DNA from 2 places in the Streptomyces sp. NPDC058157 genome. Region 2 is predicted to be linked to the other one. Evidence: predicted binding sites of a transcription regulator. Region 2 holds the regulator's gene; the other holds the start of a gene.

Region 1 (3,364 bases), on a different contig from region 2:
CGACGACCACGCGCCGCTGGCCGCCGGGGTGCGCGGGGGCCAGGACGGCGGAGCGGGAGTCCTGCCCGGGGCCGGGGCGCAGTCCGTCGAGGCGGGGGATGTCGCGGGGCTCCCCGCCGGCGGCGGTGCTCGCGACGGTGCGGCCCTGCGCGTCGCGTACGAGGACCAGGTCGACCCCGTTCTCCGGCGCGGGCAGCCGGCCGCCGGGCGGGAGGGTGCGGGTGTCGGCCTGCGCGGCGACCTTCCGGGCGGCGAGCTCGGTGCGGCCGGTGGTGTTGTCGAGGAGGTTGCCGCGCATGAGGGTGTACAGCCACAGGCCGCCGCCGGCGAGGACCGCGGCCATGGCGAGCGCGGCGGCGAGCGCGGTCCGGGCGCGCAGGCTGCCGACCACCGTCAGCCGCCGTCGGGGGCCATGCGGTACCCGGTGCCGTGGACGGTGCGGATGGAGCGGCGGCCGAAGGGGGCGTCGATCTTCTTGCGCAGGGAGGAGACGTAGACCTCGACGATGTTGGGGTCGATGCCGTGGGGGGAGTCCCAGACCTCGTCGAGGATGTCCTGCTTGGCGACGGCCCGGCCGGGGCGCTCCATCAGGCAGGCGAGCACGCCGAGCTCGCGGGCGGTGAGTTCGATGTCCTGCGCGCCGCGGCGGCAGCGGCGGTCGTGCGGGTCGAGGACGAGGTCCCCGGCGCGGAGCAGGGCGGGCGCCGGGCCGGGGCCGGCGGCTCGGCGGGCGAGGGCGCGCAGGCGGGCGCCGAGCACGACGAAGGAGAACGGCTTGGTGAGGTAGTCGTCGGCCCCGGCGTCGAGGCCCTCGGCCTCGTCGTACTCGCCGTCCTTGGCGGTGAGGACCAGGACGGGGGTGGGGTCTCCGTGGGCGCGCATCCGGGCGCAGATCTCGGCGCCGCCGGGGCCGGGCAGCATGAGGTCCAGCAGCACGACGTCGTAGGGGCCGCCGGTGAGGGCCAGCTCCAGCCCCCGGTGCCCGTCGTGGGCGACCTCGACGCGGTGGCCCTCGGCGGACAGGCCCTGCCGGAGGGACTCGGCCAGGTTCTCTTCGTCTTCGACGACCAGGATGCGCACCCGTCCACCCTCACACACCGGGCACCGGACCGGCCCGGGGCGGGGCCGGGCGCGGCAGGGGCCGGGTTTGGGCCAAACGGGTCCAGCCGCGGCCGGAATGCATGGAACCGGCGGACCGTGTTGGCACTCCGCTTGACCGAGTGCTAATCGCCGGAATAGTGTCACACCTGGCACTCGCCACCGGTGAGTGCCAACACAGCGACAGGCAGGTCCGGCACCCGCGACGACGGATCGACCTGGTCGCCACCTCAGACAGTTAACCCCGGATCTCCGAAGGGGGAGGTCGGATCGTGACGACCGCCAGCTCCAAGGTTGCCATCAAGCCGCTTGAGGACCGCATCGTGGTCCAGCCGCTCGACGCCGAGCAGACCACGGCCTCCGGCCTGGTCATCCCGGACACCGCGAAGGAGAAGCCCCAGGAGGGCGTCGTCCTCGCGGTCGGCCCGGGCCGCTTCGAGGACGGCCAGCGTCTCCCGCTGGACGTCTCCGTCGGCGACATCGTGCTGTACAGCAAGTACGGCGGCACCGAAGTGAAGTACAGCGGCGAGGAGTACCTCGTCCTCTCGGCCCGCGACGTGCTCGCGATCGTCGAGAAGTAATCACTTCTCACGCATTGCTTTGAACTGCGCCCCTGGTCACCCCGCTGATTGCCGGGCGGCGAGGGGCGCGGTTCGTTAAACCCGAGTTTTCGAGAGGGCTGAACCGCTCCCATGGCGAAGATCCTGAAGTTCGACGAGGACGCCCGTCGCGCCCTCGAGCGCGGCGTCAACAAGCTTGCCGACACGGTCAAGGTGACGATCGGCCCCAAGGGCCGCAACGTCGTCATCGACAAGAAGTTCGGCGCCCCCACCATCACCAACGACGGTGTCACCATCGCCCGCGAGGTCGAGCTGGACGACCCGTACGAGAACCTCGGCGCCCAGCTGGTGAAGGAGGTGGCGACCAAGACCAACGACATCGCGGGTGACGGCACCACCACCGCCACCGTGCTCGCCCAGGCGCTCGTCCGCGAGGGTCTGCGCAACGTCGCCGCCGGCGCTTCCCCGGCCGCCCTGAAGAAGGGCATCGACGCCGCGGTCAAGGCCGTGTCCGAGGAGCTCCTCGCGACCGCCCGCCCGATCGAGGACAAGTCGGACATCGCCGCCGTGGCCGCGCTCTCCGCGCAGGACTCGCAGGTCGGCGAGCTCATCGCCGAGGCGATGGACAAGGTCGGCAAGGACGGTGTCATCACCGTCGAGGAGTCCAACGCCTTCGGCCTGGAGCTGGAGTTCACCGAGGGCATGGCCTTCGACAAGGGCTACCTCTCCCCGTACATGGTCACCGACCAGGAGCGTATGGAGGCCGTCCTCGACGACCCGTACATCCTGATCAACCAGGGCAAGATCTCCTCCATCCAGGACCTCCTGCCGCTGCTGGAGAAGGTCATCCAGGCGGGTGGCTCCAAGCCGCTGCTGATCATCGCCGAGGACGTCGAGGGCGAGGCGCTCTCCACCCTCGTCGTCAACAAGATCCGCGGCACCTTCAACGCGGTCGCCGTCAAGGCCCCGGGCTTCGGCGACCGTCGCAAGGCGATGCTCCAGGACATGGCCACCCTCACCGGTGCCACCGTCATCGCCGAGGAGGTCGGCCTCAAGCTCGACCAGGCCGGTCTGGACGTCCTCGGTTCCGCGCGCCGCGTGACCATCTCCAAGGACGACACGACCATCGTCGACGGTGGCGGCAACGCCGCTGACGTCGCGGGCCGCGTCAACCAGATCAAGGCCGAGATCGAGTCCACGGACTCCGACTGGGACCGCGAGAAGCTGCAGGAGCGCCTGGCGAAGCTCGCCGGCGGCGTCTGCGTCATCAAGGTCGGCGCCGCCACCGAGGTGGAGCTCAAGGAGAAGAAGCACCGCCTTGAGGACGCCATCTCCGCGACCCGCGCCGCGGTCGAGGAGGGCATCGTCTCCGGCGGTGGCTCCGCGCTCGTCCACGCCGTCAAGGTCCTGGAGGGCAACCTCGGCCTGACCGGCGACGAGGGCACGGGCGTGTCGGTCGTCCGCCGCGCCGCCGTCGAGCCGCTGCGCTGGATCGCCGAGAACGCCGGCCTCGAGGGCTACGTCATCACCTCGAAGGTGGCGGAGCTGGAGAAGGGCAACGGCTTCAACGCCGCCTCCGGCGAGTACGGCGACCTGGTCAAGGCCGGCGTCATCGACCCGGTCAAGGTCACCCGCTCCGCGCTGGAGAACGCCGCCTCCATCGCCTCCCTGCTGCTCACGACCGAGACCCTGGTCGTCGAGAAGCC
Region 2 (3,364 bases):
CTGGTACATGCCGTCGGCGGTCTTGTAGCCGCCGGCCAGGAAGCCGAGCCCGCCCGCTTCGCACACGGCGGCGGCGAGGGGCGGGCCGGAGACGCCGCCCGCCATGGGAGCCTGCACGATCGGGTAAGGGTGGAGACCGTTCGGTGCGGAGGACATGGACTGCATCGTGCCATGTCCGGGTCACGGCGCCGAATCATGGCATTCGCCTGGCATAGTCCGCTTTCCCGGCGGGGCCGGGAACGGCGAGAGCCCGGTACGGGGTCTCCCGTACCGGGCTCTCGCGGCCGTCCGTCCGCCGAGCGGTCAGCGGCCGTTGAACGCGTCCTTCAGGCGGCTGAACAGGCCCTGCTGGCCCGGCGCGAACTGGCCCATGGGCCGCTCCTCGCCGCGCAGCTTGGCGAGCTGGCGCAGCAGCTCCTCCTGCTGGGCGTCCAGCTTGCCGGGGGTGGTGACCTCGACGTGGACGATCAGGTCGCCGCGGCCGCCGCCGCGCAGGTGCGTGACGCCGCGCCCGTGCAGCGGGATCGCCTGGCCGGACTGGGTGCCGGGCCGGATGTCGATCTCCTCCATGCCGTCCAGCGTCTCCAGCGGGCACTTGGTGCCCAGGGCCGCCGCCGTCATGGGGATGGTGACCGTGCAGTGCAGGTCGTCCCCGCGCCGCTGGAAGGTCGGGTGCGGCAGCTCGTGGATCTCCACGTAGAGGTCGCCGGCGGGGCCGCCGCCGGGGCCGACCTCGCCCTCGCCCGCGAGCTGGATCCGGGTGCCGTTCTCGACGCCGGCCGGGATCTTGACCGTCAGGCTGCGGCGGGAGCGGACCCGGCCGTCGCCCGCGCACTCGGGGCACGGGGTCGGGACCACGGTGCCGAAGCCCTGGCACTGCGGGCAGGGGCGCGAGGTCATGACCTGGCCCAGGAAGGACCGGGTGACCTGCGAGACCTCACCGCGGCCGCGGCACATGTCACAGGTCTGCGCGGAGGTGCCGGGGGCGGCGCCCTCGCCGGAGCAGGTGCCGCACACCACGGCGGTGTCGACCTGGATCTCCTTGGTCGTGCCGAAGGCGGCCTCGTCCAGCTCCAGGTCCAGGCGGATCATGGCGTCCTGGCCGCGGCGGGTCCGCGAGCGCGGGCCGCGCTGCTGGGACTGGCCGAAGAAGGCGTCCATGATGTCGGAGAAGTTGCCGAAGCCGCCCGCTCCGAAGCCGCCGGCCCCGCCGCCGCCCGAGGAGGACAGCGGGTCGCCGCCGAGGTCGTAGACCTGCTTCTTCTGCGGGTCCGAGAGGACCTCGTAGGCCGCGTTGATCTCCTTGAAGCGCTCCTGCGTCTTCGGGTCCGGGTTCACGTCCGGGTGGAGTTCACGGGCGAGGCGGCGGAAGGCCTTCTTGATCTCGTCCTGCGATGCGTCGCGGCGCACGCCGAGTACGGCGTAGTAGTCCGTGGCCACTTACGACTCCGCCAGGATCTGTCCGACGTAACGTGCCACTGCGCGTACCGCTCCCATCGTTCCGGGGTAGTCCATGCGGGTCGGTCCGACCACGCCGAGTTTGGCGACTGCTTCGCCGCCCGAACCGTAGCCGACGGACACGACCGACGTGGAGTTGAGCCCCTCGTAGGCGTTCTCGTGCCCGATCCGTACGGCCATCCCCGACTCCCCGGCCTCGCCCAGCAGCTTGAGGAGCACCACGTGCTCCTCGAGGGCTTCGAGGACGGGCCTGATCGTCAAGGGAAAGTCATGTCCGAAGCGAGTGAGGTTGGCGGTGCCGCCGATCATCAGCCGCTCCTCCGCCTCCTCGGCCAGCGTTTCGAGGAGGGTCGCGAGCACCGCCTTGACGGTGGCCCGGTCGTCGATCTCGAACGACTCCGGCAGGTCCTGCACCAGGTTCGGGACGTCGGTGAAACGCCGGCCGACGACCCGGCTGTTGAGCCGTGCCCGCAGGTCGGCGAGGGAGTTCTCGCCGAACGGGGTCTGGGTGTCGACCATGCGCTGCTCGACCCGTCCGGTGTCGGTGATCAGCACGAGCATCAGCCGGGCCGGGGCCAGCGACAGCAGCTCGACGTGCCGGACGGTGGAGCGGGTCAGCGACGGGTACTGGACGACGGCGACCTGGCGGGTCAGCTGCGCGAGCAGCCGCACCGTGCGGCCGACGACGTCGTCGAGGTCGACGGCCCCGTCGAGGAAGTTCTGGATGGCCCGGCGCTCGGGGGTCGACAGCGGCTTGACGCCGGCCAGCTTGTCGACGAAGAGGCGGTAGCCCTTGTCGGTGGGGATCCGGCCGGCGCTGGTGTGGGGCTGGGCGATGTAGCCCTCCTCCTCCAGCACGGCCATGTCGTTGCGCACGGTGGCCGGTGAGACGCCCAGCTTGTGCCGCTCGGTGAGGGCCTTGGAGCCGACGGGCTCCTCCGTCCCGACGTAGTCCTGGACGATGGCGCGCAGCACTTCGAGTCTGCGTTCACTGAGCATCGCGCACACCTCCGGATGCGGTCGGTCGTCGGGCGGTCGGGTCGGGCGGTCGTCCGTGTTGCGGTCCTGCGGTCTTGATCGGTTGGCACTCTGCTCGGCCGAGTGCCAGAGATCCCCCGGTCAGTGTACGGCCGGGTAGTACGCCGCGGGCAAGGGCGGCCCGCCAGGGTAGCGTCGCGGCATGGACGTACGTTGGGAAGAGGCGGGCTGGGAACGGGTGACCGCGCGGGTGGGCCGGCGACGGCTCCCGGTGTGGGACTGCACGGTGGGACTGGTGGTGGGGGACGACTCGGTGCTCCTGATCGACCCCGGATCGAGCGTGCGCGAGGGGGCGGCGATCCGCGCCGAGGCGGAGCGGCTGACCGGCCGGCACGTGACCCATATCGCATTCACACACGGACATTTCGACCACGTGCTGGGCGCTCCGGCCTTCTCGGGCGCCCGGCTCTACGGCGCGGTGGGTCTGGACCGGCTGCTGGCGACGCCCGGGGGCCGGGAGGAGCTCCGGGCGAGCGCGGTGGCGCAGGGGCTGTCGGAGGACGAGGCCGCCGAGGCCTGCGACCTGCTCACGGCCCCCGGCCACCTGGTGTCGGGCGAGTGGACGCTGGAGCTCGGCGGGGTCCAGGTGCTGCTGGCGAACGTGGGGCCCGCGCACTCCGAACACGACCTGGCGGTGTTCGTGCCGGGCGAGCGGGAGACGGTGTTCTGCGGGGACCTGGTCGAGGAGTCCGGGGAGCCGCAGGCGGGCTCGGACGCGGTGCCGGGGCAGTGGCCTGCGGCGCTGGACCGGCTGCTGTCGCTGGGCGGGGAGGACGCGCTGTACGTACCGGGTCACGGAGCGGTGGTGGACGCGGGCTTCGTGCGTGCGCAACGCGCCACACTGGCGGACCGGTTCGGCGTGTCGCGG

Evidence for each region. Region 2 encodes HrcA, which represses chaperone genes, less so after heat shock. Its sites were predicted from a motif close to TTNGCACTCNGNNNNNCNGAGTGCNAA; they were not measured.
Region 1: a site for HrcA is predicted at 1,201-1,227, ahead of groES (co-chaperone GroES). Genes of this name have one in related genera too.

What each region holds. Positions count from the first base shown of each region.
Region 1 covers NZ_JBHVUQ010000102.1:7,974-11,337, reverse strand. The annotation lists gene ACFVXK_RS23810 (ATP-binding protein) at 1-391, opposite strand, end outside; gene ACFVXK_RS23805 (response regulator transcription factor) at 394-1,080, opposite strand; gene groES (co-chaperone GroES) at 1,371-1,679, shown strand; gene groL (chaperonin GroEL) at 1,791-3,364, shown strand, end outside.
Region 2 covers NZ_JBHVUQ010000012.1:42,819-46,182, forward strand. The annotation lists partial or broken gene ACFVXK_RS05365 (nitronate monooxygenase) at 1-156, opposite strand, end outside; gene dnaJ (molecular chaperone DnaJ) at 304-1,440, opposite strand; gene hrcA (heat-inducible transcriptional repressor HrcA) at 1,441-2,457, opposite strand; gene ACFVXK_RS05380 (MBL fold metallo-hydrolase) at 2,639-3,364, shown strand, end outside.